DNA from 4 places in the Rhodococcus sp. 06-1460-1B genome. Region 4 is predicted to be linked to each of the others. Evidence: riboswitches for the same ligand, from Rfam matches in the RefSeq annotation. Region 4 holds a riboswitch; each other region holds the start of a gene.
What was found. A riboswitch is a leader RNA that binds a small molecule or an ion and turns the genes downstream of it on or off. The one in region 4 is predicted to bind S-adenosylmethionine.
Positions count from the first base shown of each region.

Region 1: another riboswitch for S-adenosylmethionine. It lies ahead of CH268_RS15360 (aminotransferase class V-fold PLP-dependent enzyme); the one in region 4 lies ahead of CH268_RS26420 (bifunctional o-acetylhomoserine/o-acetylserine sulfhydrylase).
Region 2: another riboswitch for S-adenosylmethionine. It lies ahead of CH268_RS19680 (amino acid ABC transporter permease); the one in region 4 lies ahead of CH268_RS26420 (bifunctional o-acetylhomoserine/o-acetylserine sulfhydrylase).
Region 3: another riboswitch for S-adenosylmethionine. It lies ahead of CH268_RS19645 (ABC transporter substrate-binding protein); the one in region 4 lies ahead of CH268_RS26420 (bifunctional o-acetylhomoserine/o-acetylserine sulfhydrylase).

Region 1 is NZ_NOYS01000026.1:186,039-193,490, forward strand. Features, by position in the region: gene CH268_RS15350 (M1 family metallopeptidase) at 1-693, opposite strand, end outside; gene CH268_RS15355 (Pls/PosA family non-ribosomal peptide synthetase) at 700-4,644, opposite strand; SAM riboswitch class IV at 4,840-4,955, shown strand; gene CH268_RS15360 (aminotransferase class V-fold PLP-dependent enzyme) at 5,010-6,341, shown strand; gene CH268_RS15365 (hypothetical protein) at 6,496-6,999, shown strand; gene CH268_RS15370 (YbaK/EbsC family protein) at 7,011-7,452, opposite strand, start outside.
Region 2 is NZ_NOYS01000033.1:285,181-292,632, reverse strand. Features, by position in the region: gene CH268_RS19705 (isochorismate synthase) at 1-604, opposite strand, end outside; gene CH268_RS19700 (HAD-IIA family hydrolase) at 604-1,419, opposite strand; gene CH268_RS19695 (WhiB family transcriptional regulator) at 1,453-1,794, opposite strand; gene CH268_RS19690 (hypothetical protein) at 1,922-2,323, opposite strand; gene CH268_RS19685 (hypothetical protein) at 2,366-3,565, opposite strand; SAM riboswitch class I at 3,801-3,894, shown strand; gene CH268_RS19680 (amino acid ABC transporter permease) at 4,108-4,968, shown strand; gene CH268_RS19675 (amino acid ABC transporter ATP-binding protein) at 4,965-5,762, shown strand; gene CH268_RS19670 (ABC transporter substrate-binding protein) at 5,805-6,779, shown strand; gene CH268_RS19665 (GNAT family N-acetyltransferase) at 6,848-7,372, shown strand; gene CH268_RS19660 (TfoX/Sxy family protein) at 7,441-7,452, opposite strand, start outside.
Region 3 is NZ_NOYS01000033.1:276,462-283,913, forward strand. Features, by position in the region: gene CH268_RS19630 (dipeptide ABC transporter ATP-binding protein) at 1-1,575, opposite strand, end outside; gene CH268_RS19635 (ABC transporter permease) at 1,572-2,468, opposite strand; gene CH268_RS19640 (ABC transporter permease) at 2,461-3,441, opposite strand; gene CH268_RS19645 (ABC transporter substrate-binding protein) at 3,438-5,048, opposite strand; SAM riboswitch class I at 5,269-5,362, opposite strand; gene CH268_RS19650 (hypothetical protein) at 5,466-5,972, opposite strand; gene CH268_RS19655 (HNH endonuclease signature motif containing protein) at 6,343-7,452, shown strand, end outside.
Region 4 is NZ_NOYS01000043.1:267,704-275,155, forward strand. Features, by position in the region: gene CH268_RS26405 (bifunctional methylenetetrahydrofolate dehydrogenase/methenyltetrahydrofolate cyclohydrolase) at 1-712, shown strand, start outside; gene CH268_RS26410 (DUF3017 domain-containing protein) at 795-1,040, shown strand; gene metX (homoserine O-acetyltransferase MetX) at 1,061-2,194, opposite strand; gene CH268_RS26420 (bifunctional o-acetylhomoserine/o-acetylserine sulfhydrylase) at 2,203-3,552, opposite strand; SAM riboswitch class IV at 3,707-3,829, opposite strand; gene CH268_RS26425 (MFS transporter) at 4,201-5,340, shown strand; gene CH268_RS26430 (ABC transporter substrate-binding protein) at 5,342-6,391, opposite strand; gene CH268_RS26435 (response regulator transcription factor) at 6,527-7,201, shown strand; gene CH268_RS26440 (HAMP domain-containing sensor histidine kinase) at 7,198-7,452, shown strand, end outside.

The DNA of each region.
Region 1 (7,452 bases), on a different contig from region 4:
GGGCGTGATCGCGTTCATCGGCACCGGTCCCGGGCTGACGACGCGATGCTCGTACGGGCCGACCTGAATGGTCGCGAGATAGCTGGCCATCGGCTCGGGCTGCTCGTACACCCACGTGGTCCGGCTGGCCCGAGTCTGCTTGCGTACCAACGTGCCGTTGGCCACCGCGTAGTACGGCGAATCGGTGGTGATGGTGATGCCGTAGCTGGCCTTGGACACCGGGTGGTCGTCACACGGAAACCACGATGCGGCACCGTTCGGCTGACTCGCGACGATCGATCCCTCGGTGAGCTCCTCCCAGCCGACCTCACCCCAGAAACCGTTGATGGGCTTGGGTGTTCCGCCGTACGCCACCGTGACCACCAGTGCCGCTCCGGACGCGATGGGCTTGGCGGGAGTGATCTTCAGCTTGCCCCGCTGGTGGCTGAACTTCACCGAACGTGACCCGTTGACCGACACCTTCGACACGTTCATCGCCGGGCCGAGATCCAACGCGAATTTCGACACCGTCGCCGTGGTGACCGCGGTGATCTTCGCTTTGCCCGTCAATCGGTTGCTCTCGACCTTGTACTCGAGGTCGAGTTCGTAGCGCGAGACGCGATAGCCGCGATTGCCGTTCTGCGGAAGATACGTATCGATCGGATTGTCACTGGAGTCGACGTCGAACACCGGTGCCACGAGCCTGTCCGGCATTGAAGATCACCCCTCGTTTCGGTCGTCGCGAATCCGCGGAAAGGGATCACCCTTGGCCCACGGCGCGATCGGATTGCCCTGCCAACGAGTATGCGCGGGAACCGTATCGCCGCGCATCACCAGAGAGGCAGGCCCCACCGTCGCACCATCACCTATACCCGATGCCGGCAAAGCGACACAGTGCGGTCCCAGGGTTGCGCCTCTGCCGAGATCGACGGTGTCCATGGACATGATCCGATCATGGAACAGGTGCGTCTGCACAACGCACCCTCGGTTCACCGTCGCACCGTCGGCCAACGTCACGAGGTCTGCCTCGGGGAGCCAGTACGTCTCGCACCACACACCTCGACCGATGTCCGCCCCGAGCCACCGCAGCCACATGTTGAGCACCGCGGTGCCCTCGGCAGCGCGCGCGAACCACGGTGCGGCGACGGTCTCGACGAACGTGTCGGCCACCTCGTTGCGCCAGACGAACGAACTCCACAGCGGATGATCGGTCTTGCCGATCCGGCCGACCCACAGCCACTTCGCGGCCGCCGACACCGCTGCAGCCACGAAGCCGGCGACGAGCAACACGACACCGCTGAGCGCGGCAGCGAGCCAGTAGCCGATCGAGTCGGCAATCGCGGTCAGTCCGAACAACACGCCGAGCCCGATACCGAACGTCACGACGACGGGAATCAGCCGGCACGTCTCTACGAGTGAACGGGCGATCTTCAACTTCCGAGGCGGGTCGAACGTGCGCGATGAGTCGGCACTGCCTGCCGCGCGGCGCAACCGGACCGGCGGACTACCGAGCCATGACGAGCCCGACTTCGCCTTGTCCGGAGTTGCCGACAGCACCGCAACGAGACCGTTCTTCGGGACGGTCCGCCCCGGTCCCGTCATGCCGGAGTTTCCGAGAAACGCCCGCTTGCCCACTTTGGCGTCACCCAGGTGCATCCAACCGCCGCCGAGTTCGTAACTGGCGACCATGGTGTCGTCCGCCAGGAACGCACCGTCGGCGACGGTGGTGAACTTGGGAATCATCAGCACCGTCGACGCCTCGACGTCCTTGCCGATCTTCGCGCCCAGCAGTCGAAGCCAGTGCGGCGTCAGCAGCGATGCATAGAGCGGGAACAGGAAGGTGCGCGCGGAGTCCATCAGACGTTCGGTGGCCCAGACCTGCCAGCCGATACGGCTGCGCACCGGGTGGTAGCCGCCGACGAGTCCGATGCCGAGCAACCGCACCGCGACGACGGTGATCAGTGCGAACACCGCCAACGAGACCAGCGTCGCGACGGGCAACATCACCAGGCCACGTTCGAAGGCGTCGAACACGGAGTCCGCGGTGTGAATCCACCAGCCCATCAGCACGAGGCTGACGCCGATGGAGAACAGTGCCATGCCGGACAGGAACAGGGACGCGACGCCGTACGCGAACACCCATTTCGTGGCGCGCGGCGGTGTCTCGGCGGGCCACGGATGGTCGGCCTTGCCTACCTTCTGAGCCGGCGAGCCGGACCACATCTGACCGGCCTTCACTCGTCCGACGACGGCCGAGCCTGCCGTGACGACCGCGTTCTTGCCGACCTTGGTGCCGGGCAACAACGTGGAGCGTGCGCCGACGGTGGCACCGGCACCGATTTCGATGCCGCCGATGTAGACGAGATCGCCGTCGATCCAGTGCCCGGACAGGTCGACCTCGGGCTCGATGGAACAGCCGTCGCCGAGTTCGAGCATGCCGGTGACGGGCGGCATCGTGTGCAGGTCGACGCCCTTGCCGATCTTGGCACCGAGCGCACGCGCGTAGTAGACCATCCACGGCGCACCCGAGAGGTTCGAGGCACCGCTGGCGTCGGTCAATCGTGTTGCCGCCCAGAGCCTGATGTGCATGCTGCCGCCGCGTCGATACGCACCGGGTTTCAAGCCCGCCAACAGGATGCGAGATCCGATCACCGAGATCGCCATGCGGCCGACCGGAGTGATGAACAGGACGAATGCCACGAGCACCCACCACCACGACAGCGTCGGGGCCCAGGGCACGTCGCCGAACCAGGACATGACGTTGAAGAGCAGCCCGAGCCAGGTGACCCACTGCAATCCGGTCAGGGTGGTCAACGGAACCGTTGCCGCGATCTGCGCCCATTGCGCGGTGCGCGACGTCGGGGCGACCGCACGGGGAACGGCCTCGACGACCGGCTTCAAATCATCCAGATACTGCGCCAGCGAACCCAGCCGCGGGTGGTCGTACAGCTGCGCGACGGTGATCTCGGGGAACCGTTCGCGCAGTGCCGTCACCAACTGGGCGGCCGAGAGCGAGCCGCCCCCGTTGGCGAAGAAATCGGCGCTCTCGTCCGAGACCTGCGCACCGAGGATGTTGGTCCACAGTTCGGCCACCCAGCCCGCCGTCCCACCGAGCGCGGACGCTCCTGCCATGCCGGGCAGGGGCCACGGCAGCGCGTTGCGGTCGACCTTGCCCGAGGTGCGCGTGGGCATCTCGTCGACCAGCGCAAGCCTGGGCACCAATGCCGCGGGCAACTGCTCGGCGAGCAATTCGCGTGCGGCTTCGAGATCGAAATCGGGATTGGTGCTGGCGAGGTATCCGACCAACACCGAGTTTCCGGCCGCCGTCTTGCGGATGGCGGCCGCCGCGCCGCCGACGCCCGGAAGTGCTTGCAGCGCATTGTCTATCTCGCCGAGCTCGATGCGTCGCCCGCCGAGCTTGACCTGATCGTCGGCGCGACCCTGGAACAAGAGCCCTTCGAGCTCGAGCTTGACCAGATCGCCGCTGCGATACGCCCGTTCCCACCCGAGAGATGGCATGGGCGCGTACTTCTCGGCATCCTTGGCCGGATCGAGATACCGCGCGAGTCCGACGCCGCCGATGACCAGCTCGCCGATCTCACCCACCTGCACGGGTAGTCCCGAACCGTCGACCACAGCCAGGTCCCACCCGTCGAGGGGAAGGCCGATCCGGACAGGGCCCTTGCCGTCCATGATCGCCGCACAGGCGACGACCGTCGCCTCGGTGGGACCGTACGTGTTCCAGACCTCGCGGCCCTCGACGGCGAGCCGCTCGGCCAGCTCCGGCGGGCAGGCCTCGCCGCCGAAGATGAGCAGCCGCACCGCTTCCAGCGCTACTGCGGGCCACAGCGACGCGAGCGTGGGCACCGTCGAAACGACACTGATGTCGCGGGAGACGAGCCACGGCCCCAGATCGAAACCGGACCGCACCAACGACCGCGGCGCGGGCACCAGACAGGCACCGTGCCGCCACGCCAGCCACATCTCCTCGCAGGAGGCGTCGAATGCCACCGACAGACCGGCGAGCACTCGGTCGCCCGGACCCAGCGGATCCTTCTGCAAAAACATGCGGGCCTCGGCGTCGACGAACGCCGCGGCGTTACGGTGGCTGACTGCAACACCTTTGGGGGTTCCGGTCGAACCCGAGGTGAAGATCACCCACGCGTCGTCCTCGGGTGTGGGCAGCTCGGGCACCGGAGTACCGGCACCCAGTTCGGGCGCATTCTGTTTCGGCGCGGTGCCGGCAGCGATTCCGCCCGCAGTGACGATGGCCGTCACCTGCGCCTCACCGAAGACCAATTCGGCGCGCTCTTCCGGATCGTCGGCGTCGACGGGTACGTACGCAGCCCCGACGTCGAGGATCGACAGAATCGCGACATAGAGCGAGAAGGACCCCGACGGCATCCTGATGCCGACGCGGTCGCCGCGCCGGACACCGGCGTCGGCGAGCCACTGGGCGCCCTCAGCGATGTCGTCCAGCAGTTCGGCGTAGCTGACCGACACCGTCCCGTCGTCGATCGCGGGTGCATCCGGGAAGCGATCGGCGGTCTCCTGCAGTACGTCGATCAGTGTGCGGGCCGGCGGGGCAAGGGGCGAGCGGAGAAACGCGGCCGGAGCAGGTGCGATATCCGTGCTCGAACCCGGCAGATCGTTCTCTTGGTGCACAGGCAACCGGGTGTCCTTCTCGTTCGTTGGCAGATGACTCTTGTGGTGCTGGGGAAAGCAGCGCCGTTGGTTATCTCACGTTCTGTTTGCCAGCAGGTGAACGAGCGCGCCTTCCCACCGCGGAAATCCTACTGCTGTGTCGGAGCGATCCCCGGCTTGACAAAACCGTGGCGGGTTTGCCAGTGTCTTGACCACGGTCACGAGTACCAGCATCGAGCCCCGGCTTGCTGGTCGGCAACCCTCCTTCGCGGTGGGGTGCTCCGGGTGACGACCAGGCTGACACCGAACAATCGGTGCGGCAAGCGCGGACTCGTTCACGAATATCTTCCGTTGCGGGTCCCTCGAACGTGAGGGCTTGATCTGTCATGACGTCTGTACTTTCCCGTCCCTGCACCCCTTTTGCCCCTGTTTCCGGCACGGAGTTGCAGGTTCCGTTGGTTCACGGCGGCACGTGCACCTACGCCAATTTCGATTACGCGGCCAGCGCGCCTGCGCTGTCCGCAGTGACCGATCGGATCGCGGAGTTGCTGCCGTTCTATTCGAGCGTGCACCGCGGGGCCGGCTACGCGTCTCGGGTGTGCACCGCGGCGTACGAGAAGGCGCGTGAGACCGTGGCTGAATTCGTTGGTGCACAGACGAATTCAGTGGTCGTGTTCACACGCAACACCACCGATTCGCTCAATCTGTTGGCCGCGTGCGTGCCGGGGGATACCGTGGTGCTCGATATCGAACACCACGCCAACCTCTTGCCGTGGCGCAATCGCCGAGTGGTGGTCGCGGCATCGACGCTGGCCGAAACGCTCGCCCGGCTCGACTCCGAACTGGCTGCGAAACCTGCTGCGCTACTGGCCATCACGGGTGCATCGAACGTCACCGGCGAAGTGCTCCCCATCGAGCAACTGGCCGATCTCGCGCATCGCCACGGTGCCCGGATCGTCGTCGACGGCGCACAGCTCGTTCCGCACCGTCGAGTGGACATCGCCGCACTCGGTGTGGACTATCTGGCGTTCTCCGGTCACAAGCTCTACGCCCCGTTCGGCGCGGGTGTGCTTGTGGGAAGCCGTGATTGGCTCGACGCGGGCGAGCCCCACCTGGCCGGCGGCGGTGCCGTGCGCAGTGTGACGATCGAGCACACCGACTGGGCTCCCGCACCGCAGCGTCACGAGGCGGGAACGCCCAACGTGCTCGGAGTCGCCGCGCTGGCGGCGGCGTGCGAGGCCATCGCGTCGTTCGACGAGGATGCCGCGACGGCGCACGAGCGGGAATTGTCCACCCGATTGCGGGACGGGTTGGCCGCACTGAAGGGTGTCGAACTGCTGCAGGTGTGGGCCGACGCGCCCGACGTCGTCGGCATCGTCACCTTCACCGTCGCCGGCCACGACCCCGGTGAAGTGGCGGCGTACCTGTCGGCCGAACACGGCATCGGAGTGCGCGACGGAAAGTTCTGCGCCCACCCGCTGCTGCGCCGGCTCGGTCATGCCGACGGTGCCGTGCGGGCCAGTATCGGTCTCGGCAGTTCCTCGGCCGACGTGGACCGACTCGTCGACGCGTTGGCAGCGTTCGTCGAGTCCGGGCCGACATGGGCTTACGCCGAAGAAGCCGGGTGGTGGAACCCCGTACCGGACCGTCGGCCGTTCCCCGCCCTGGCCGACGGGGCCGCCGGGGTTGGATCCCCGTGCAGCCCCACAGGCAGTTAGCATGGCGTCATGACCGTGAGTGTCGTGTCGCGTGGCAATCGCCACTGGTGCAACAGGTATGTCGATCTGTGCCGCACTGCGTCCGGGTCGTGTTCGAGTTCGGCTCCGCTCCGACCGCATGCGCATCCCGACCGACGAATCAGGACCACCACTCATGTCGCACAATCACACCCGCATAGCCATCGAATCCGCTGACGTCTGGACCGAACTGACCGTCGGGCCCGAGGTGAACACCATCAGAATCGTTGCCTCGGACCTGCGGGAAGCTCAGCAACAACGCACCCGGTTGCACGCAGAAGCCGTCGACCGCGGTGAATCGGCCGACAATCTCGCGGTCTTCCTCGATCTCGAGATCTACATCGCTGCCGACGCCAGGACGGCCCGTCGGGAATTCGCCGCACTCGACGCGCCGGCAAGCCCGTCGTCCATCCGCTACGTCGGTACCCCGTCGGGACTGGCGAGTTTGATCTCCGACGTCACCGCGGCCGACGTCGCCGACGGCGTGACGCTGCAGGTACACGGCGAGATCGAGCGGCAGTCGACGTTCCTGGCCGCGGGAGTGTTGCCGCTCCTCGAATCGCGCGGCACCCGCCTCGACACCGACGTCGTCGACGCGATCCTCGGCGCACCCCGAATTGCCCCGACCCTTGCTTCCTAGGTCGTTCGAGCTCAGGTGACGTCGATCGCCAGACCTGCGGTGATGCGCAGCAACTCGGTGTACGACGAGCGGAAGATCGTGTCGATGTGCCCGGCCGCGGCCCACAGTTCGGGGTGGGCCGCAAGGTCCTGATCGACGAACGTATCCAAATTCGTCGGATGGCCCACCGGAGCGATTCCCCCGATCGGCTGGCCGGTGGCGTGCTTGGCGGTACGCAGATCGGCCCGGGCGAGCGTGCCGCCGAGACGCTCACCGGTGTGCTCGAGATGAACATTGTGAGCCCCGGACACCAGGAGCAACACCGGCTCGTCGTCGAGCAGAAACACCATCGACTTCACGATCGCACCCACATCGACGCCCAACGCAGCTGCGGCGTCGGCGGCGGTGTGGGTGCCCTCGGGACTGTTCACCACCACCCCGTGATGACCACGAGAAATCAGGGTGTCGGCAACG
Region 2 (7,452 bases), on a different contig from region 4:
TCGCGCTGGCCGCCAGTGCCGCCGAGATACGCGCGTCCTCGTCGGGGTCGGTGGAGCGCGCGGCAGTCCCGGCGAAGGGATGGCAGCTGACGACGTTCCCGCGTTTGCGCACCAGCAGTTCGGGGCTTGCGCCGACGAGATGTCTGCCGGGCTCGTCTGTGGGCGAGAGGTCTGCGAAAAAGCCGTTTCCCATCGGATCGCGAGTCACCAACGCGCTCAACACCGCTGACGGATCGATGGGCGACTCTGCGGCCAATTCGATCGCTCGTGCGAGCACGATCTTCTCGGCGACACCGGCTTTCACACGCCGCACGACCTCGCGTACCCGTTCGACGTGCACGTCCGGGTCGGGGATCTGGCGTACGACGGTGACGGACGGAAGCGGCGGCTGTGCGTCCGGTACCGCCCACGCACCGGCGCGTCGGTAGAACTCCGCCGGCTCGATCAGCGCGGTGGCGTCGGACATGTCGAAAGGCAATACCCCGACGACGTTTCGGCCTTGCTGTACCGCCGCGACTGCGTCGGCGACGTCCGGAAACTGTTGCTGCACTCCCAAGCCGACGACGTGATGATCCTGCCGAGACAGAACGAATCGGAGCTTCATCAGAACGGGTTCTGTGTGCGGCCCACCAGGTCTGCGACGGAATCGAGCACTTTCGTCGGACGGTACGGGTACTGCTCGACGGACTGCACGGTCGAAATGCCGGTCAACACCAGAATGGTCTGCAATCCGGCTTCGAGGCCGGACAGCACGTCGGTGTCCATCCTGTCTCCGATCATCAGCGTGTTTTCGGAGTGCCCGCCGATGGCGCGTAGAGCCGAACGCATCATCAACGCGTTGGGCTTGCCTACGTAGTACGGCTCCTTGCCCGTCGCCTTGGTGATGAGTGCGGCGACCGAACCGGTCGCGGGCAGCGAACCCTCGCGCGACGGACCGGTCGCGTCGGGGTTGGTGGCGATGAAGCGTGAACCCTTCTCGACGAGACGAATGGCGGTGGTGATGGCCTCGAACGAGTACGTTCGGGTCTCCCCGAGCACCACGTAGTCGGGGCTGGAGTCGGTGAGGGTGTAACCGATGTCGTGCAGCGCGGTGGTCAGACCGGACTCGCCGACGACATACGCACTGCCGCCGGGCCGCTGATTGCCGAGGAAGGTGGCGGTGGCGAGAGCCGAGGTCCAGATCGACTTCTCCGGAATGTCCAAGCCGGTGAATGCGAGACGTGCGCGCAGGTCACGTGGGGTGCGGATCGAGTTGTTCGTCAACACGATGAACGGGATCTCGTTGGCCTGCAGCTCGGCGAGGAACGTGTCGGCACCGGGGATCAGGTGATCCTCGTGGACCAGAACTCCGTCCATGTCCATCAGGTACGTCCACGGCAGGGGCTTCTCGATATCGGTCACCCCTCCATTGTGGACCATCCGGCGACCTGCGGACCATCTTCTGGTCGCGGCCTAACTCGCCCGCCGCTCGTGGTCGCGTCGCGAGTTGGCCCGATGCACCAGCCGTTCGCGGGCCGTCATGCCGCCCCACACTCCGAACGGTTCGTTGGCTGCCAACGCGAACCGCTTGCAGGCGTCGAGCACTCCGCAGCCTGCGCACACCTGCTTGGCGCGATCCTCGCGTTGGCGACGCGCCGTTCGCCCCTCACCAGAGGGGGAGAAGAAGATCTCCGAGTCCTGACCCCGGCACAGTGCGTCGAGCTGCCAGTCCCAGGATTCGGCGGCAGACGAGGAAATCCTGCGTTCGATCATGGCAATTGCGGTGTTCTTCGACGGGGCAAATTCGTTCGGCATCGTGGCGACCCATTCCTTTCGTCGACGCTGCGCGAGACTGCTCCCGCACAAGGCCATTCGCCAGGAACTCTCGCCGCGTCGCGGGCGCGAGGCAAGGGTTGGAATCAGGGTGATTCGAGGTCGCGGTTCAGGACACGTCGGGGGTGTACCGATAGAGGGCGTTCACTCGGTCGTCCAGCATGAACAGCGGAAGGATCACAGCCTGGATCGCGGCGATCACAGCAGGGAGATAGTCGCCTGCGGCGACACACACGAGACTGCCGAGACCGAACAGAATCAGTGTCGTACGGGGAAGAAGCCAGGTCGGCTTTCGGTCGGTTCGCCTGAGCGCGTACAGAATTGCGGCTGCGACCGCCACGAGGATGGCGCTGTGAGCGGCCAGACGTATCGAATCGGACGTGTCGGCCGCTTGGAAAGTGCCGATCACGACCAGCGAACCGAGAAAGACGACACTCGCTGCGTTCAGCTGCCGATAGCGCGGCGTTCTTCGAAAGCCATCGTCACCGATCCTGGCTTTCCGCACGTGCATGGGTCGAATTCTCGCACGAGGGTGGTGGAGTTCGTCGACCCTCTACAGATCCAACCCGGGGGCGGTTGCGAGCTCGACGAGCGAATCGACTGCGATGGTGTCGTCGAAACGCAACTGCACCACCGTGTTCGACGGTCTGAGCACACTGAGCCACTCGGTCGGTTCCGTCCCTATCGTGCGCAGGTCGGACCTGCGGGTCACCACGGTGCCGTCGGGTATAACACTGCGCACCGCGTCCGGATCGTCGGGCCAATCCTTGTTGTCCTCGAGGGATATCTCGACGTTCAGCTGTGCGGTGCCGCGCGAGGTGGTGAGAACGACTGCATTGCAGGCGCTTCCGCTTCCCGAGCGACCTGGCATCAGGTCGCCCACAGCAACATCGGTGGATGTGTTCGGAAACGTGGTTTCCCACTGCGTCTGGAGTGCCGATCCGATGCGCTCGACCACATCGCGTGGGAGTGGGGGAACGGGGAACTCGCGCGGTGATCCACAGTCGGCTCGCGCTGGTTTCGTACCTTCGGGGACGCGTGCGCTCACCCGCAGTTCGGGATTCGAGACGATGTCGCGGAGCTCGTCGGCCTCGAGGGGGAGTTCGGCCTCGGCTCCTTCGTTCGAAGTCCGTGCGTGGACGGTGGTGTCCGGGAAGTATGCGGTCGCTGTGCGTCGATGCGTCGATACCCCGTCGTACTCGGACACCGCATCCAGCACATCGACGACGGTGCCGTCGGGCAGCGTGGTCCGTTCGTCGACCGATCCCTCGGTGCACGGCGGAATCGCATCGTCCCACGCCTCTGCCGAGACCCGAAGTGGTGCAGCGACTCCTGCACGATCGACAACCCCGGATGCCGTGCTGTCCCCACTGATGTCCTCTACGGTCATGCCGCCCGACAGTTCGGCATTCTTCGAGTAGATCTGTATCGGTTGGAACACCAGTGAATTCGAGGGGGACGCGAACTGCACTTCGACGTCTGCGGGCAAGGAGCGAACCAAGGACTCCGACATCGCCGACGCCTTCTCGGCCGTCAGCCACGGGTAGTCGGGGTTGTCGTACGTGCCTGGGTAGGAACCGGTCAGGAAGGAGAACGTCTCGCCGGCGGGAACAACGACGTCACAACCCGGTATGTCCTCGACCTCGGGTTGCGAATCATGGGTGATTCCGGCTGCCACACAGCCCGCGGTGACGATCGCAGCGACGACCACGGCGTCGATCCACACTCCACTACGCCGTATGTCGAGTCGCACACGACAAGCCTAATCGGTGATCGAGTGGCTCACGAGTAGTGCGCAACTCCCGGTTCCGGTCCGAAGACCTGTTCTTCACATCCAGCGGCCCGCGTCGAATCCGGCGGCTCGGTGCCGGGGCATATTCAGCTGACACTCGGCAAACATCGTCGGTGGCAAGGGTTGAAATCATAGTGATTGTAACCGAATGCGCACGTGCACTTGACTTTTCGATAGATTGTTCTGTACGTTCCTGTCACCATCCAGAGCGACCGAGAGACCTTGGCTCGATGACGTCGCAGCAACCCCGCCATACGGCGTGTGGGTGCTACCGCCAGGACCGATGGAGGCACGCCCGATGAACATCGGTATCTGTACGCACGCTTGACCGATCGGCGTACTCACAGCACGAAATCTTCGAAAGGCAACCCAGCGATGATCGCTGCCCATCCGACCCGGCGGTTCCGGTGACTCAACTCGACTCTCGTCCCGTTGCGGATACGACGGACGACATTCCCGACGAACAGCTCGTCGTTGCACGCACGTGGCACCCGTGGCGCTGGGTGATCGCGGTCGCAACGCTGATCGTGGTCGGTCAGTTCCTGCACGGCTTCGTCACCAACCCCGGCTGGGATTGGGGCACCTTCGCGCAGTACTTCACTGCAGCATCGGTGAAGTCGGCGCTGTGGTTGACCATCCAGCTCACCTTCTGGGGAACGCTGATCGGTTTCGCCATCGGTATCGGCCTGGCGGTGGCCCGGCTGTCCGACAATCCTGTGCTGCAGGTTATTTCCTGGTTCTACATCTGGGCCTTCCGTTCCATCCCGTTGATCGTGCAGCTTCTGTTCTGGTTCAATATTGCGTACCTGTACCAGACTCTGTCTTTGGGAATTCCGTTCGGTCCCAGCTTCTTTCAATTCGACGTCAACAGCGTCATCAGTGGATCGACGGCGGCCATCATCGGCCTGGCCCTGCACCAAGCGGCCTACTCCGCCGAGATCGTTCGGGCCGGCATCATCTCCGTGGACCAGGGGCAACTCGAAGCTGCAGCAGCGCTGGGTATTCCGAAGAGGCGGGAGTTCTTCAAGATCGTTCTGCCGCAGGCGATGCGAGGGATTCTCCCCAACGCAGCCAACGAGGTGATCAGTCTGTTCAAAGGCACGTCGATCGTGTCGGTGATGGCCATTGCCGAATTGTTCTATCAGGTGCAAGTCATATACGGACGCAACGGGCGCGTGGTTCCGCTGCTCATGGTCGCGACCGTCTGGTACATCATTCTGACGTCGGTGCTGTCGATCGTGCAGTTCTACGTCGAGCGGCACTACGCCAAGGGCGCGGTACGCAACATTCCGCTGACGCCGATCCAGCAGATTCGCCACAAGCTCTCCAACGTCCCCTTCGCGCCGAGAGGGGCAACCCGATGACCACTCTCGATGCCTCCACATCCACTGCCGCAACGAGATACGCGGTCGAGGTGCGCGGCGTCCACAAGTCCTACGGCGGGCTCGAGGTGCTCAAAGGCGTCGACCTCCTCGTACGTCCCGGTGAGGTGACCGCGATTATCGGCCCCTCGGGTTCGGGCAAGTCGACCCTGCTGCGCGCTCTGAACCATCTGGAGAAGGTGGACCAGGGCACCGTCCGGATCGACGGTGATCTGGTGGGATATCGGCGCAAAGGCAACAAACTGCACGAACTCAGCAACAGGGAGATTCTGCGGCAGCGTTCCCAGATCGGTTTCGTGTTCCAGAACTTCAACCTCTTCCCGCACCTGACGGTGCTCGAGAACGTCATCGAGGCCCCGATCTCGGCGCAGAAGCGCACGCGCTCCGAGGTCGAACCCGAGGCGCTGGCTCTCCTCGAACGAGTCGGAGTGCACGCCAAAGCCCACGATTATCCGCGACGACTCTCCGGCGGACAACAGCAGCGGGTCGCCATCGCGCGTGCACTTGCCCTGCGTCCCACAGTCATTCTGTTCGACGAGCCGACGTCAGCGCTCGACCCCGAATTGGTGGGAGAGGTTCTCGAGGTCATCCGCGGCCTGGCACGCGATGGTGCCACCCTGGTGATCGTCACGCACGAGGTCGGGTTCGCCCGCGAGATCGCCGACACCGTCGTCTTCATGGATGGCGGCGTCATCGTCGAACAAGGCTCTCCTGCAGAGCTTCTTGATTCACCCCAGGAGGAACGCACCAAGTCGTTCCTCGCTCACGTTCTCTAGCTCTCACTCATGCTTCACCTGCACCCACGAACGGGGAAAGTCATGTCCGGATCATCTCGTAGGCTCGCGGTAGTAGCGTCGGCATTCGCTGTCCTGGCACTCACTGCGACAGCATGCAGCGAGCCCACTGCCGAATCTCAGGTCGTCACCGAGGACGGCGGATCGTTCGATCTTTCACCCGAGCAGGCCGACCGCGTTCGCGCCCAGAAGGTCGACGAAATCGCAGCGGAAGTGCCGCAAGCGATTCGCGATCGCGGCACCCTGATCGTCACCGGGGCGGGCGGTACCGCGCCACCGCTGCGTTTCTACGCGACCGACGACACCACCATCGTGGGGTCCGAGGTGGACTTCTCGTACCTGATCGCCGACATTCTCGGTCTCGACGTCGATCTTCAGGTCGCAGATTGGTCGCAGAACTTCGTGAAGATCGACTCCGGCGAGAACGACGTGTTCATCTCCAATGTCACCGTCACCGAGGAGCGCAAGGACAAGTACGACTTCGCGACCTATCGACTGGACAACCTCGCTTTCGAGGCGCAGAAGGACACCGATTGGACAGTCGAGAAGCGTCAGGACATCGCAGGCAAGAAGATCGGTGTCGGCTCCGGTACCAACCAAGAGCAGTTGCTGGTCGACTGGAACGAGCAGAACGTAGCCGAGGGTCTGGCTCCAGCCGAGATCGCTTATTACCAGAACACCTCCGATTACTACCTGGCGCTCGGGTCAGGCCGTATCGACGGGTACCTGGGACCCAATCCGTCCGCGGTTTATCACGCGGCAACCGGTGGTGAAACCAAGATCATCGGCACGTTCTCGGGTGCCGGAGATGCGCTGCAGGGTGAAATAGCAGTACTGACCAAGAAGGACAATGGGCTCATCGACGCCGTGCAGGACGCAGTGAACCACGCCATCGAGGACGGCAGCTATCAGAAGGTGATCGATCGTTGGGGCCTGCAGTCCGAGGCAGTGACCGAGTCCGTCATCAACCCGCCCGGGCTACCCCGCAAGGAAGGTTAGACAACTGAGCAGAGTTGACGTCGGCCGGGAAGCTGATCTGGTCGACAGTTAATCGAGACAGGAAGCACATGAGCGCGACGTTCGATGTCAACATTCGCACTGGTGACACGGGTCCAGGACGCGTGGACTTCGTCGAGGTCGATCAGCACGATCGGCTGGCGATGCCCCTGCTGCAAGAACTGGCGATCGAATATTCGTCCCGATACGGCCGGAGCCCCGGTGTCCAATACGAGGAACTGAAGTCCTATCCCGCCCGGGAGTTCGCACCGCCGGGTGGTGTGTTGGTAATTGCCTTGGCCGATGGCGTTCCTGTTGCCGGAGGTGCGTACCGGAAATACGACTCGGAAACCGCAGAGCTCAAACGTATCTGGACATCGAAAGTGCACCGCGGCAGGGGATTCGGCAGACTCGTCGTGGCCGAGCTGGAACGCAGCGCACGTGATCGCGGATATCGCAGGGTCTACCTGACGACCGGCTGGAATCAGCCCGAGGCCGTTGCGCTGTACCTGGCAGCTGGATACACCTCGCTCTACGACCGAAGTCTGCCGTCCAGAACAGTCGGATCGCACCCCTTCGAGAAGAGTCTCGAATGAGCCCGGTTCAGTGATGCCCGACTACGGCCCGAGTGGGGTGCGGTATCGCCGAGCAATGTTTGTCAGCCCTACGTGTCGGC
Region 3 (7,452 bases), on a different contig from region 4:
TGTCACTGTTCCTGGGATGGCCGCGAGCAACTCGCGGGTGTATTCCTGCTGGGGGTTGTCGAATATCGAAGCGGTGCTGCCATATTCGACGATCACACCCGACTGCATCACAGCCACGGTGTCGCTGATCTGGCGAACCACGGCCAGGTCGTGCGAGATGAACAGATAGCTCAGACCGAACTCGGATTGCAGATCGCCGAGCAGCGAAAGAATTTGTGCCTGCACCGACACGTCCAAGGCCGATACGGGCTCGTCGAGCACCACCACCTCCGGTGCCAACGCCAGTGCCCGAGCGATTGCGACGCGTTGACGCTGACCACCCGACAACTCGGCCGGGCGACGCGCCAGGTGGTCACTGCTCAGAGCCACTTGGTCGAGCAGTTCCGCGGCACGCGCCGAGCGGTCTCGGGACGTCCCGATCTTGAACGCGTCCAGCGGTTCTCGCACGATCTCGCCGACGCGCAACTTCGGGTTCAGTGATGCGTACGGGTTCTGATAGACGATCTGGACTCGACGCCGCAGCTCCCGCCTCGCCGTGCCACGAAGGCCGGTGACATCGATTCCGTCGAACGTGACCGTGCCCGCGGAGGGTGTTTCCAGGCCGATCGCGATACGCGCCAGGGTGGACTTCCCCGAACCGGATTCGCCGACGACAGAGACGGTTCGACCCCGCTCGACCGTGATCGTGGCGTCTCGCACCGCATCCAGGTGAACGCCTCGTCCGATGGCGAAACGCTTCGACACCGACGAGACGGACAGAATTGGATCGCCCGCACCCGTCCTGGCCGGACGGAGCGTCGAGTTCAGAGACGGCGCGGCCGCGAGCAGCTTCTGTGTGTAGGGATGGGTGGGGTTCGCCAACACCTCTGCAGTCGGACCGGTTTCGACGATCTCACCACCACTCATGACGACCAGCCGGTCGGCGCGATCGGCCGCAACGCCCAGATCGTGCGTGATCAACAGAACTGCGGCACCCGTCTCGGCAATTCGGGCGTCCAGATGGTCGAGGATGCGTCGTTGCACGGTGACGTCCAGGGCGCTGGTCGGTTCGTCGGCGATCACCAGTTCGGGGCGGCACGCGAGAGCGATACCGATCAGTACCCGCTGCCGCTGCCCACCGGACAGGTCCTGCGGGTACTGGCGTGCCCGCACCTCGGGGTTGTCGAGGCCCGCGTCGGTGAGAATGCGGATCGCCTCGAGCTTCGCGGTACGCCGATCTGCCAACCCGTGCACACGCAGCACCTCGGCCACCTGGTCTCCGACGCGTACGACGGGGTTCAGTGAGGTGGTCGGATCCTGCGGGACGAGCCCGATATGCCGACCGCGCAGGCGATTCAGTGTCTTGTCCGATGCGGTGTCCAGGCGCCGGCCGTCGAAGGTCACCGAGCCACTTCGGATCCGGCCGTTGCCGGCCAGCAAGCCGATGACCGCGTGGGCCGTGGTGGATTTTCCCGAACCGGATTCGCCTACGACGGCCAGTACCTCGCCGCGTTCGACGGTGAACGAAATTCCGCGCACGGCCGTCGTCGTGCCGTAGCCGACCGTGAGGTTGTCGACTTCGAGGATGGGGCTCATTCGGATCGCCTCTCGAGTGCGTGCCCGAGACGGTGCGCGGACAGCACGACTGCCACGATCACCAGGCCCGGCAAGGTGGTCATCCACCAGGCGGTGGCGAGGAAGTTCCGACCCTCGGAGATCAGCGATCCCCACTCCGGTGTAGGCGGAACAGCGCCGAATCCCAGGAAGCTCAACGCCGAGACCGCCAGGACCGCCATACCGAATTCGACTGCTGCGAGGGCAATCACGGGACCGTACGAGTTGCGGAGGATGTGTCGGCGAAAGACGTCGAACCATCGCACACCCGAGGCGTACGCCGCCTCGACATACAGCGATCGACGCACACGCAACACCTCCGACCGCATGACCCGGGCGAAGTTGGCGATGAGGGTGACCCCCACGGCGATGGCAACGTTGACGGTTCCGAAGCCGAGCGCTGTGACCAGGGCCAGCGACAGCAGCAGCGTCGGAATCGAGAGCAGCACATCGACGATGCGCATCAGCACGGCGTCGACGAGGCCCCCGACTGCCCCGGAGATCAGGCCGACGAGCGATCCGACGACCAGTGCGATCCCGACCGCGAGCAGTGTCGCAGTCAACGACAGACCGGAGCCGTGGACCACGCGGGTGAAGACGTCACGGCCGATGTTGTCGGTGCCGAACCAATGTGACGTGCTGGGGGCCTGGAGCTTGTCGGCGGGCACGCCCACCAACGGGTCTCCGCTCGCGAACACGGAGGGGAAGAGTGCGAATCCCAGCGCGAGCAGCAACACGAGCGCGGACGAGGTAAGCCACACGTGCTTCAGGGCGTTCGTCACAACCCGGCGACGACGAGCTGTCGACGGCACCGACTCTGCCTTGGGCGACGCCTCCGCCTGAATCTGGAGATCACGAATCAGAATGTCAGACATGCGCTTTCTCCGGTTCCGCGACTGCGCGCGCAGGCTTGTACTCGCGCACGATGCGCGGGTCTATCAGCGGATACAGCAGGTCCACGGCCAGGTTCACCACGACGAACACCAGCGAGGTCAACACCACGATGCCCTGCACCACCGGAATGTCCTGGGCCAACACCGAGGTCTGGGTCAGCCGTCCCACTCCGGCCCGCGAGAAGACCGTCTCGACGACGACCGATCCGGCGAGCAGCGTCCCCACCAACACACCCGCGATCGTGAAAGCCGGGATGGACGACAGCCGCGCTATATGCCGCGTTTGCACCCGTAGCCGCGAGACGCCCTTGGCGCGAGCAACATCGACGAACGGCTGCTTCCAGGTAGTCGACATGCTGGTGGCCAACACCTGAGCGATGACCGCACCGGTCGGCAATGCCAACGTGACCGCAGGCAACACCAGTGCAGCCGCTCCGGCGTCACCGAAGGCCGGGAACCACCTCAACTGGAACGAGAACAGTTGCAGCAACAGCAGTCCCACCCAGAAGGTCGGTACAGCCACCCCGAGCGGCGGGAGTGCGAACAACAGATTCTCGAGCCACGGCGTTCGGGTGTACGTCGCGGCATACGCCAGTGCCGACCCGAACACGACCGCCAATACCAGTGCGGTGCCTGCGAGGCCGAGCGTGCTCGGCACGGCATCGAGGATCGCCGTCGTCACCGGCTGTCCGGTGGCGATGGACAATCCGAAATTGCCCTGCACAGCCCCGGTCAGCGAATGCCAGTACTGCACCCACACCGGCTGGTCCAAACCGTAGCGGGCCTGCAATTCTGCGACGGCCGCCGCGTCGACCGGTGTGCCCGAACCGGCAGAGTCGACAGCGAGACTGACCGGGTCCGAGGGCAGCAGGAACAGCACGCCGAACGAGATGGTGAACGCGGCCCACAGCACTGCCACTGCCTGCAGTACGCGCTGCCCGAGGTACCGGATCATGCGCTCAGCCAGGTATCGAAGAACTGCAGTCGAGCGGAGGCCTCGAACTTCAGGTCCTGCACTTTCGACGCCGCGCCGACGGCCTGCGACAGCTCGATGGTGGGGATCCACAGTCCGTTGTCGAGCACCTGCTGCTGAGCGGTGGCGAGGATGTCGTTGCGCGCCGTTAGATCGGTGGTCGAGAGCTGATCGGTCAGCGATGCATCCAGATTGGGAATCGGGCCGCGCGCGTTCAGGTTACGTCCGTCCACGGCGAACGTGGTGCGCAGAATGTCGCCGTCGGCGCGGGTGCTGTTGTAGTACGTGGAGTCGTAGTCCTTGGTGCCCTGACGTGCTGTCGCCTCGGACGTCGAGACCAACTCGAGCTGCAGGTCGACGCCCACCGCACGTAGCTGCTGCTGCGTCAACTCCAGGATCGCCTGGTTGCCAGCGAACACTGCGGAGTACATGACCTCGAAACTCAGCCTCTGCCCGTCCTTTTCACGGATTCCGTCGGCACCGGGAACCCAGCCGGCGTCGTCGAGCAGCGATTTCGACTTCTCGGGATCGTAGGTGACATCGGCGAGTTCGACGTAACCTGGGGTGGCGCTGGCCAACGTGCTTGTCGCCGTGCGGAAGTCGGGCCCGAGGACGGTATCGACGAGTTCCTGACGGTTGATCGCCGGTACCAGGGCCGTCCGGACGGCGGGGTCTTGTAGCGCCCCGCGAGTGACGTTGGGCTGAATGCCGAACGGGACTCCCGGGTTCGAGGTGGTCAGAATTCGGCCGCCGGTCGCTTCGATCTGCGGAGCGTCCTGCGGCAACGCGTCGCTGACGGCGTCGAGCTGATCGGAGGACAAGCTTCCTGTGCGAACGCCCGACTCGGGCACGATGGTGAATTCGATGCGATCGAGATAGGCCTCGCCGGTGTGACCGAATACCGCTGAACCCCAGTTGTATCCGCTTCGCTTGGCCAGACTGACTGAACGGTCCTGCTGGTAGTCCGCGTAGGTGAACGGTCCCGATCCGATATTGGTACCCAAGCACCGCGACTCGGCCGACTGCGCCGAGGTCGCGATGGATTGAATTCCGAGCTGAGGTGTCGAACTCGCTTGCAGGAACTGCGCATTCGGTGCTGCGAAGTCGATGCGCACCGTCGAGGGGTCGACCACCGTCGCGCTCTGATAGCCGGTCAGATAGCTCGCCGCCAACGGTGCCTTCGCTGCACCGAGGCCGATGATCGCGTCGAAATTCGCCTTCACCGCCGCCGCGTCGAGCACCGTGCCGTCACTGAAGGTGACGCCGTCCTTCAGCGTGAATGTGAAGGATTTCGCATCGGGACCCACGTCCCACCGCTCGGCCAGCCACGGTTCGATCTCACCGGTTTCGGGGTTCTGATCGGTGAGTGAATCGACGACCTGACGGGTCACGTAGATGGTCTGGTTGGTGCCGGACTGGGCGGGATCCGAGCAGGTCGGGGCCCCGGACAAGCCGTAACGCAAAGTTCCGCCGGACTGGGCCGGACCGGCGTCGGCGGCCGTGGTGGCGGCACCACCGGCGCATCCGGCGAGGACTGTGGCCGTAGTGGCGATCAGGCCGGCCACCAGGAATGCAGGACGAGTGGACACGTAGGTGTCTCCGATATCTGGTCGATCGCGCGCACGATCCCGCATCCGAGCTGGGTGTGCCCAGGAAGGAGTGCGCGCAGATGATGAGGTGAGGTGTGAAGGACGAGTTGTGACGAAATGTCAGCTGCGACAGGTCGAACCGTTGAGGCGGCACAGATCGACATGGAGACGGCGGCAACCGTTGACGAAGCCTGCGGCAACTCGGGTGTTCACGTGCAATCCTCCATCGGTCCCGGCGGTAGCACCCTCACCCGACGAGCGGGGGGTTGCTGCGACGTCATAGAGCCAGGTCTCTCGGTCGCTCTGGATGGTCCTACAGTTTCCGATACTACGAGAGCATCGCCCCGGTTGCCAACCGGGGTAGGAAAACCCGCCGATAACAGACGCGAGAAGCGCGGTCGGACCGACGCCTACCGTTCAGACGGCCAGCGCCAGTCCAGCGCTCCCACTCGCGCAAGATCTCGAATCATCATGCGACGCAACTTTGTTCAACTCTGGCGCATTCACGCGGTGCACCCAGTAGTCGATCGCTTCGCCGGCATGAGCGAATCGGACGAGGACGTCCATGCAGAGCCAGGTCGCGACCGAGAAGTCCTGTTCCGCACCGTCGAGACCGATCAGTGTCAATTCTTCTCCCACAGCAAGCAACGCGCGATCGATATCGGAACCGCCGGGGCCGAGCCACGCCAGTGCTCGTCCGAGTAGCGCCCAGTCTCCGGCGGTCACAGGCTCATCGGCCGATTGTCTGCACAGTTCCGCAGCCGCAGCGAGAGCATCCGCCACCGGTGCCGACACCGAACCGTGGAGCTCAGCGAGAATGCCGCGATCGGAGTCGACCAGATCGGCCATGTAGCGCCAGCGGGCAGGAAGCGCCGCGTCCTCTGGCCACAGGTCGGCGGTGCCGAACTGGAGACGGGTGATCATGTCCTTGGGCGAACTGCACGAAACCGCGGAGCCACACGAGTCGTTCATGTCGATCATCCCCACTGGGTCAACACACAACATTGGACACCGGCTCGACAGTCGCGTTCGGAGATACCGTCGAGCAGTGGCTTTCGTCACCGATGCAAGCAACGCTGCTGTGGTCGTTACGTCCGCCTTGGGGGATATTGAACGCCGCCACCAGCATCTTCGCGACTCGTGGTTGTACAAAACCGACAACGTCACACTTTTGGTCCATATGTAATTGGCCGCATAGTGCCGTGCTCCGACTCCAGCTGGGCCGCAGCGACAGCCAAATGATGCGGGAACGTACGTTCGAATACTTGTCGGTGGGTCGCGATAGATTCTGTTCATGCTTTCGGGGGACGGCGGATCAGGGGTGGACGGCATCGAGACGGTGCCGCCTGCCCCTGACGTGTCCGATCCCGAACTGGCTGTGTTGGTCGAGGCGGTGGAGTTGGCGGTCGCCGAGTTGGCGGTCGCCGAGTTGGCGGGGCAGGCGTCGGTGTCGTGGTCGAATGCCGACCGGCGTGCGGTGATCCAACGCATGGAAACTGTGTCGCGGTCTGTGACGGCGTATTCGCACACCTGGCTCAACGAGTTGATCGCACAGCACGGCCTCGATGTGTATCCGGGGTCGGTGCCGTGCGCGGTGGCGTGGATGCTGCGAATCACCCCACGCGCGGCCGGGGCGCGGGTACGTCTGGCCGCGGAGTTGGGTGACCGCACCGCATTGTCCGGCGAAGTTCTGCCTCCGTTGTTGCCGCGCACCGCTGCAGCGGTGCGGGCAGGGTTGCTCGATGCCAAGCATGTGCAGATGATCCGCGAATTCTTCCGGCATCTGCCGTCGAGTGTCGATCCGCAGACACGCGATCGCGCCGAACAGCAATTGGTGGGTCTCGCCTCGACCCGACGGCCCGACGACTTCGCGCCACTGGTGGCGCACCTGGACTCGATCCTCGACCCCGACGGCGACTTCGACGAGAACGAAGACGAAGACGAGGACAAGAACGCGAAGCCGAGGCCACGGAAACGGGATGCGTTCTTCTACCTCGGTGAGCAGGGGTCCGACGGAATGTCCGAGGGGAAGTTCTGCGTCGACTCGGAGCTACGGGCCTACCTCGAAGCTCTGTTCTCCAAGGCCGCGAAGCCGGGGGTGAACAATCCTGCCGACCCGACATCGATCGTCCACGAGGATGAAGCTGACAGCAAGTCCACTGCAGAGCAGCCCGAGCCGACGTCCGAGCCGTCGTCCGGTGATGCCGGGTCGAGCGATGCAGGCCTGTGGGATGGGACGCCCCGCAACGGGGACAGTGACTGCAGTGACGACGACTGCGGTGACGAGGACTGCTGCGAAGGCGAGTGCGACGGTGACGACTGTGGTTGCCGCACAATGCCCGACGACACGCTCGACTCCGACGGATACGACGGCACGGCAGGCACTGCTGAACCCAGTGCCCAC
Region 4 (7,452 bases):
CGTGCGGGGCAAGCACAACGACTGCGCGAAGGTGGGCATCACTTCCATCCGACGCGATCTTCCCGCGGATATCACTCAGTCCGATCTCGAAGCGGTCATCGACGAGCTCAACGCCAACCCCGACTGCACGGGGTACATCGTGCAGCTTCCGTTGCCCAAGCATCTGGACGAGAACGCCGCGCTCGAGCGCATCGATCCCGACAAAGATGCCGACGGTCTGCACCCGATCAACCTCGGCCGCTTGGTGCTGGGCAAGGACGCCGCATTGCCGTGCACCCCGCGGGGCATCGTCCACCTGCTGCGTCGCTACGACGTCGCACTCGACGGGGCGCGCGCTGTGGTCATCGGCCGCGGTGTGACGGTGGGCCGGCCGATCGGACTGCTGCTGACCCGCCGTTCGGAGAACGCGACGGTCACGTTGTGCCACACCGGAACTCGTGATCTTGCCGCAGAGGTCTCCCGCGCCGACATCGTCATCGCGGCCGCCGGGGTTCCCGGTTTGATCACCGCAGACATGGTCAAGCCCGGGGCGGCTGTGCTCGACGTCGGGGTCACCCGCACCGAGGACGGATTGCGCGGAGACGTCGCGGACGACGTCGCCGAGGTGGCCGGTTTCCTGTCGCCCAACCCCGGTGGAGTCGGGCCGTTGACGCGCGCGTTTCTGCTGTCCAATGTCGTGGAGCGAGCCGAACGCACTGCGGCCCAGAGTTGAGCGAGCCGAGGTGAACGACGTACAGGATGCGCGAGGCGATCACGTGCCGGGTCTCCGAGCGGCGCTCGCTCGGAATCTACCGATGGTCGTGGTGTCGATCATCGTGCTCGCCGCGCTGGTCCTGGTTCTCGCCGACCGCTGGCGGCGCGGGTCGTTCATCTTCGGGTGCGCAGCGGTGGTGGCAGCGTTGCTGCGACTGTGCCTACCCGAGTCACGCGTCGGCACCCTGAAGGTGCGCAGCAGGGGATTCGACGTGTTGGCGCTGGGAGGCGTCGGCGGTGCCATCGTCTTTCTGTCGCTGTCGATCGATCCCCTGGGGACGGACTGACGTAGACCGATCGACTCGGGTCAGCGCCGTCCGAGGCGGGCGAGCTCCATCGTCTCGGCCAGCAACTTCGCCACCGAATCGGCCTCGGTGAGAAATCCGTCGTGGCCGTCTCGCGACTGGATCACTTCGAGCCCCCGGCACTGTGGGAGTTCACGCGCAATTTCTTTCTGCAGTCGAAGCGGGTAGAGGCGATCGGAATCGACGCCCCCGACGATGGTCGGAACCGGCACGGACGCAAGGGCTTCGGCGACTCCGCCGCGTCCTCGGCCCACGTCGTGGCGGTTCATCGCTTCGCTCAGAAGAACGTACGTCGCCGCGTCGAATCGATTGACCAGTTTGGCGGCCTGATGCTCGAGGTAGCTCTGCGCGGAGTACCTGCCGCCGGCCCACGGATCCTCGTCGTTCTGCGGAGAGTTTCCGAACCGAATGTCGAGTTCGCTCTCGGTTCGGTACGTCAGATGCGCGATGCGACGAGCGATTCCGAGTCCGGCGGTCGGGGCGGTGCCGGTGTCGTGGTAATTGCCGCCGAGCCAACCCGGATCGGCCTTGATCGCGGCGATCTGGGTGGTTTGTGTCCCGATCTGGTCTGCTGTCGCGCGGGCACCGACGGCGAGCACCAGCGCGGCACCCACCCGATCCGGATGTCCCACAATCCATTCGAGGGTGCGCATGCCGCCCATCGACCCGCCCACGACGGCGGCGAACCGATCGATGCCCAGAACATCGGCAACCGCGACCTCTGCCGCCACCTGATCGCGAATCGAAATTTCCGGGAAGCGAGAACCGTACGGGGTGCCGTCGGGGGAGATGCTGCTCGGCCCGGTGGTGCCTCCGCATCCGCCGAGCACGTTGGTGGCCACGACACACCATTCGTCGGTGTCGATGGGGCTGCCCGGGCCGACCATCCCGTTCCACCAACCGGGCAGTACGTGGTCGGCATCCGGCGGTCCCGAAACGTGGGAATCACCGGTCAACGCATGTTCGACGAGCACGACGTTGCTGCGATCGGCCGCCATCTCGCCCCAACGCTGCACCGCCACGGTCACGTGCGGAATATGAGAACCGTTCTCGAGATCGAGACCACCGATGTCGACGGTTCCCAACCGCCCGTCCGGAGACGGAAGGACCGCCTCCGGACGAACGCCTGTGTTCAAACTGTGGCTCAAGACGCCGCCGCGCGGAAGCCGACCTCGAGATCGGCGATGATGTCGTCGATTCCTTCTATACCGACGGCCAGACGCACGAGGCCGGGAGTGACGCCGGAGGCCAACTGCTCTTCCGGGGTCAACTGCGAATGCGTGGTGGACGCGGGATGGATGACGAGAGAACGCACGTCTCCGATGTTAGCCACATGACTGTGCAGAGTGAGAGCGTTGACGAACTTCTTGCCCGCGTCCACTCCTCCTTTCAGCTCGAACGCGATGATCGCGCCCTGCCCCTTCGGGAGCAGCTGCTGCCCGCGCTCGTACCAGGGCGAGGACTCGAGTCCGGCGTAGTTGATCGAGACGACGTCGTCGCGACCGGCCAAGAAGGCGGCCACCTTCTGCGCGTTCGCCACGTGCCGCTCGATTCGAAGACTCAACGTCTCGAGGCCCTGGCTGATCAGGAACGCATTGAAGGGTGACACAGCAGCCCCGATGTCACGCAACAACTGCACCCGCGCCTTCAGGGCGAAGGCCGGAGCGCCGAGATCGGCGAAGACGACACCGTGGTAACTCGGATCCGGGGTGGTGAAGTTGGGGTGACGGCCCTGCGTCCAGTCGAACGTTCCGCCGTCGACGATGACGCCCGCGATCGCCGTGCCGTGACCGCCGAGGTACTTCGTCGCCGAGTGCACCACGATGTCGGCACCGTGCTTCAGCGGCTGCAGCAGGTACGGCGTCGCGACGGTGTTGTCGACGATCAGCGGAATGCCGTTCTCGTGGGCGATCGCCGAAATGCCGGGGATATCGAGAACGTCGTTCTTCGGGTTGGAGATCGTCTCACCGTAGAACGCTTTGGTCGACGGTGTGATGGCCGCGCGCCACTGCTCGAGATCGTCCGGATCGTCGACGAACGAGACGGTGATCCCCAGCTTCGGAAGCGTGTAATGGAACAGGTTGTACGTGCCGCCGTAGAGCCGCGGGCTCGAGACGATGTGATCGCCCGCCTCGGCGAGATTGAGAATGGCGAACGTTTCTGCTGCCTGGCCCGACGCGAGCAGAAGCGCTGCGACGCCCCCTTCGAGAGCGGCGATGCGCTGCTCGACGACATCCTGCGTGGGGTTGATGATGCGGGTGTAGATGTTGCCCGGTTCCGCCAGGCCGAACAGTGCGGCCGCGTGATCGGTGTTGTCGAACGTGTACGAGGTGGTCTGGTAGATGGGCAACGCACGAGCCCTGGTGGTGCCGTCCGGTGTCTGACCCGAATGGATCTGCTTGGTCTCGAAGCTCCAGTCGGCTGCGGGATCGGTGAACGGATCCTCGGTGGGTGCTCCGGTGGCGTCGACGACGTCGGGGGTCGAATCGGTCATGGCTGGTGATACTCCGTTTTCTCAGACGTGTTTTCTGTCGAATGAAGCTCGAGAACTCGAGCGTTACGGGGCGTATCGGTACAGCAACACATGAGAACCTCCTGACATGCCTCGGCCCGTGGGGACCGAAGATCAGTGGGTCCGCTTCGGAGCGGACCCGCGCTTGTCGATACGACACGGATGTGTTGCATCGGCCTGGTCGTTCACCCGGGGCACCCCACCGCGGTTGGAGGGTTGCCGGCCAGCAAGCCGGGGCTCGATGCTGGCACTCATGACCTGGCAGGAATCTTAGCGGGTACGGGTGTCTCGGGGGAACGAGGGCGCTCACGACCCTCGAGCAGATGCTCTGGTGAGGACAATCACCGCCCGACGACTCGAAAACGAGTCGCCTCGGGGAAGACAATGAACACGACGAACGTTGTGCCGTCCGGTCGGGCTGTACTGAATCGATCCACCAGGTCGTCGATTTACCAGGTCGTCGATCCACCAGCCCCTGGCCCGCTCTGTAATCCGATTGCTTACGAAGGTTGTTCTGCTGTGACTGTCACCGATTCCGCTCTCGCCAGAAACGTCAGCGCCGTGCGCGGCAAGGTGTCGAGTGGGTTGAGCGTCGGCCATCGACCGCACTCGACCCGCCGCAGGCTCGCCATGCTGGCCCTGTCCATCGGCGGCTTCGGCATCGGCACCACCGAATTCGCGTCGATGGGCCTGCTCCCGGACATCGCGACGACGATGGGAATATCGGAGCCGTCGGCCGGCCACATGATCTCCGCCTACGCGCTCGGCGTCGTCGTCGGTGCGCCGACAATCGCCGCTCTTGCGGCGCGTGTTCCTCGGCGCATGTTGTTGCTGGCGCTGATGGTGGCGTTCACTCTCGGCAATCTCGGGACGGTCTTCGCGCCGAGTTTCAACGAGTTGGTGGCCTCCCGGTTCGTGGCCGGTCTGCCGCACGGCGCGTATTTCGGCGTTGCCGCACTGGTGGCGGCGCACCTCGCTGAGCCGGGCAAACGAGCCAAGGCCGTCGCGATGGTGATGATGGGTCTATCGGTGGCGAACGTCGTCGGTGTACCGGTGGCGACCTGGATCGGCCAGGCCCTCGGGTGGCGAAGCGCATTCGCCCTCGTCGCCGTGATCGGGTTGCTCACCGTCAGTGCACTCGTCCTGTGGATGCCGCGACTCGACGCCATGCCGACCACCAGCCCGATCACCGAGCTCGGTGCCCTCCGCCGTGGCCAGGTGTGGATGACCCTGTTCGTCGGCATCGTCGGATTCGGCGGCATGTTCGCGGTGTACACCTACATCGCGTCGACCCTGACCGACGTCGCAGGCCTTGCCCGTGCACTGGTTCCGGTGGCCTTGATGATCTACGGCCTCGGCATGGTTGCCGGCAACTACGCGGGCGGTTGGTTGGCCGACAAGTACAAGCTCAAAGGCACCTTCATCGGGCTGGCCGCGACCGCGGTGTCCCTGGCCGTCTTCGTCGTCGCGGCTCACAACCCGGTGACCGCGCTGCTTCTCGTGTTCTTGATCGGCGCGTCCGGCTCGTCCGTCGTCCCCGGACTTCAGACCCGTCTGATGGACGTGGCGGAGGACGCGCAGACTCTCGCCGCGTCACTCAACCACGCGGCGTTCAACCTGGCCAATGCCATCGGAGCCGCGGTGGGCGGCGCGGTGATCGCCGCAGGTCTCGGCTACACGGCACCGGCCGCCGTCGGCTCGGGTCTCGCTGTTGCCGGCCTCGGCGTTCTGTCCGTCGCCATGTGGATGGAGAAGCGCTCCGCGGCATGAGTCAGGACGTGATGGTGGTGGCGGTGCCGCCGAGCGCCTCGGAGAGTGCCGGAGCCACCTTGTCGATCACGTACGGCAGGCTCAGCACACTCGTGAAGTAGATCGCCCCCGCCGTCACCCCATCGGTGAAGACGAGGTTGCCGTCCTTCACCGGCTGCAGAGCGTTGTACACCGGTTCCTTCTCCAACTGGCCGCGATCGCCCGGGTTCTCCGTTCCCCAGATCAGCACGTCTGCAGTGTCGAGGACCGACAGGTTCTCCAGCGGTATGCTCGCCTGCGCACTGCCGTCGGCCGGCACGAACGCGTCGATGTCGTCGGGGATCACAAGACCGAGCTTCGTCAGGAAGTCGGTGCTCAAACCGTCCTGGTACGCGATGGCCTTGCCCTCGTAGAACGCGTTCTGCAAGAAAATCGCCTTCTTGCCCGCGAACTCGGGGTGAGCCGCCGCGGCATCGGCGAACTTCTGATTCACACCGTCGATGAGTCCGTCCACTTCGGCTTTCTTGCCCAACGCCCGGCCGATCTTCTCCGCCTGTACGTCCCAGGGCTCGAAGTAGGCGGTCGACGCGTCGGACTGGGCGAGCGTGGGTGCGATGTTGCTCAGAGTCCGGTAGCTGTCCGCGGTGAGACCGGCGTTGGTGGCGATGATCAGATCGGGCTCGAGGGCGGCGATCTTCTCGGTTTCGAAACCGTCGCCGTTGTTGGTGAGCACCTCGGGCTGGGCATTTCCCAGCGCGGCCCGAGCCCAGGGCCAGGTCGCGTACGGCTGGTCGCCGTACCACTCCGTCACTCCGACGGGGATCACGCCGAGGGCCAACACCGTGTCCTGTTCGGTGTATCCCGCCACCACGACGCGCGTGGGTTCCTCGGGAACGACGGTCTCGCCGAACGCATGCTTTACCGAGACGGGAAAGACGCCCGAGCTGGCGGTCGTGGGGGAGTCGGGGCCGTCGGACGTGCCGTCGGAGTTCGAGCAGGCGCTCAGTAGTCCCGCCGTGGTCAGCGCGATCGCGCACACCGCCAAAGTTCTCCGAAGTGGTCGGGTACGCATCGAGTGGGCCTTTCGTCAGGTCGGGTATCGAAAGGAAGGGTAGCCCACCCTTAGTTCGACTTTCAGGTCAACCTTCACCGAACCTCCACATTTCCCGACGAAGTCCTCCATGTGCGACCTCTAGGGTCAATTCTCATGAGCCGCACAGTTCTCGTAGTCGACGACGAACCCACGATCTCCGACGCTGTTGCCGCTCGACTGCGAGGCGAAGGGTACGAGGTGGTCACTGCCGCCGACGGCCCCTCCGCGGTGGAGGTGTGCGGCCGGATCGACCCCGACGTGGTGGTGCTGGATCTGATGCTTCCCGGTTTCGACGGACTCGAAGTGTGCCGACGCATCCAGGCGTCCCGGCCGGTACCGGTGCTGATGTTGACGGCCAAGTCCGACGAGACCGACATGCTCGTCGGGCTGGGCGTCGGTGCGGACGACTACTTGGGCAAGCCGTTCAGCATGCGTGAACTGGTCGCGCGTGTGCACGCTCTCATCAGGCGCGCCGAGCGCGTCGTCACTCCCGAGCAGTACACCACTCGAATCGGCGACGTGCACATCGATCACCGGGAGCGACGCGTCTCCACCGACGCGGGCGACATCCACGTCACCAGAACCGAATTCGACATCCTGGCGTATCTGGCCGCTCGACCTCGCACGGCGGTGTCCAGGGAGACCCTGCTGTCGGAACTGTGGGGTTGGGACGATTCGGCCAGCAGTCGTACTGTCGACAGTCACGTGAAAGCCCTGCGGCGCAAGCTCGGTGGCGACCTGATTCGTACCGTCCACGGCGTCGGATACGCCGTGGAGGCACCGCGATGAGGCCGATGCTGCCGCGTCCACTCGATCCTTTGCGGTCGTTCAAACTCAAGGTCTCGCTCGTGGTGGGCATCGTGCTGGTGCTGGCGAGCGTCGTCTTCTGGATCGGGGCCGGCTGGCAGTTTCGCTACACACTTCTCGCGGCATTGATCGTGTCCTTGGCCGCAACACAATTCGTCGCGCACGGCATGACGTCGCCGCTGCGGGAGATGACCTCGGCGGCCAAAGCGATGGCGCGAGGAGACTATTCGACC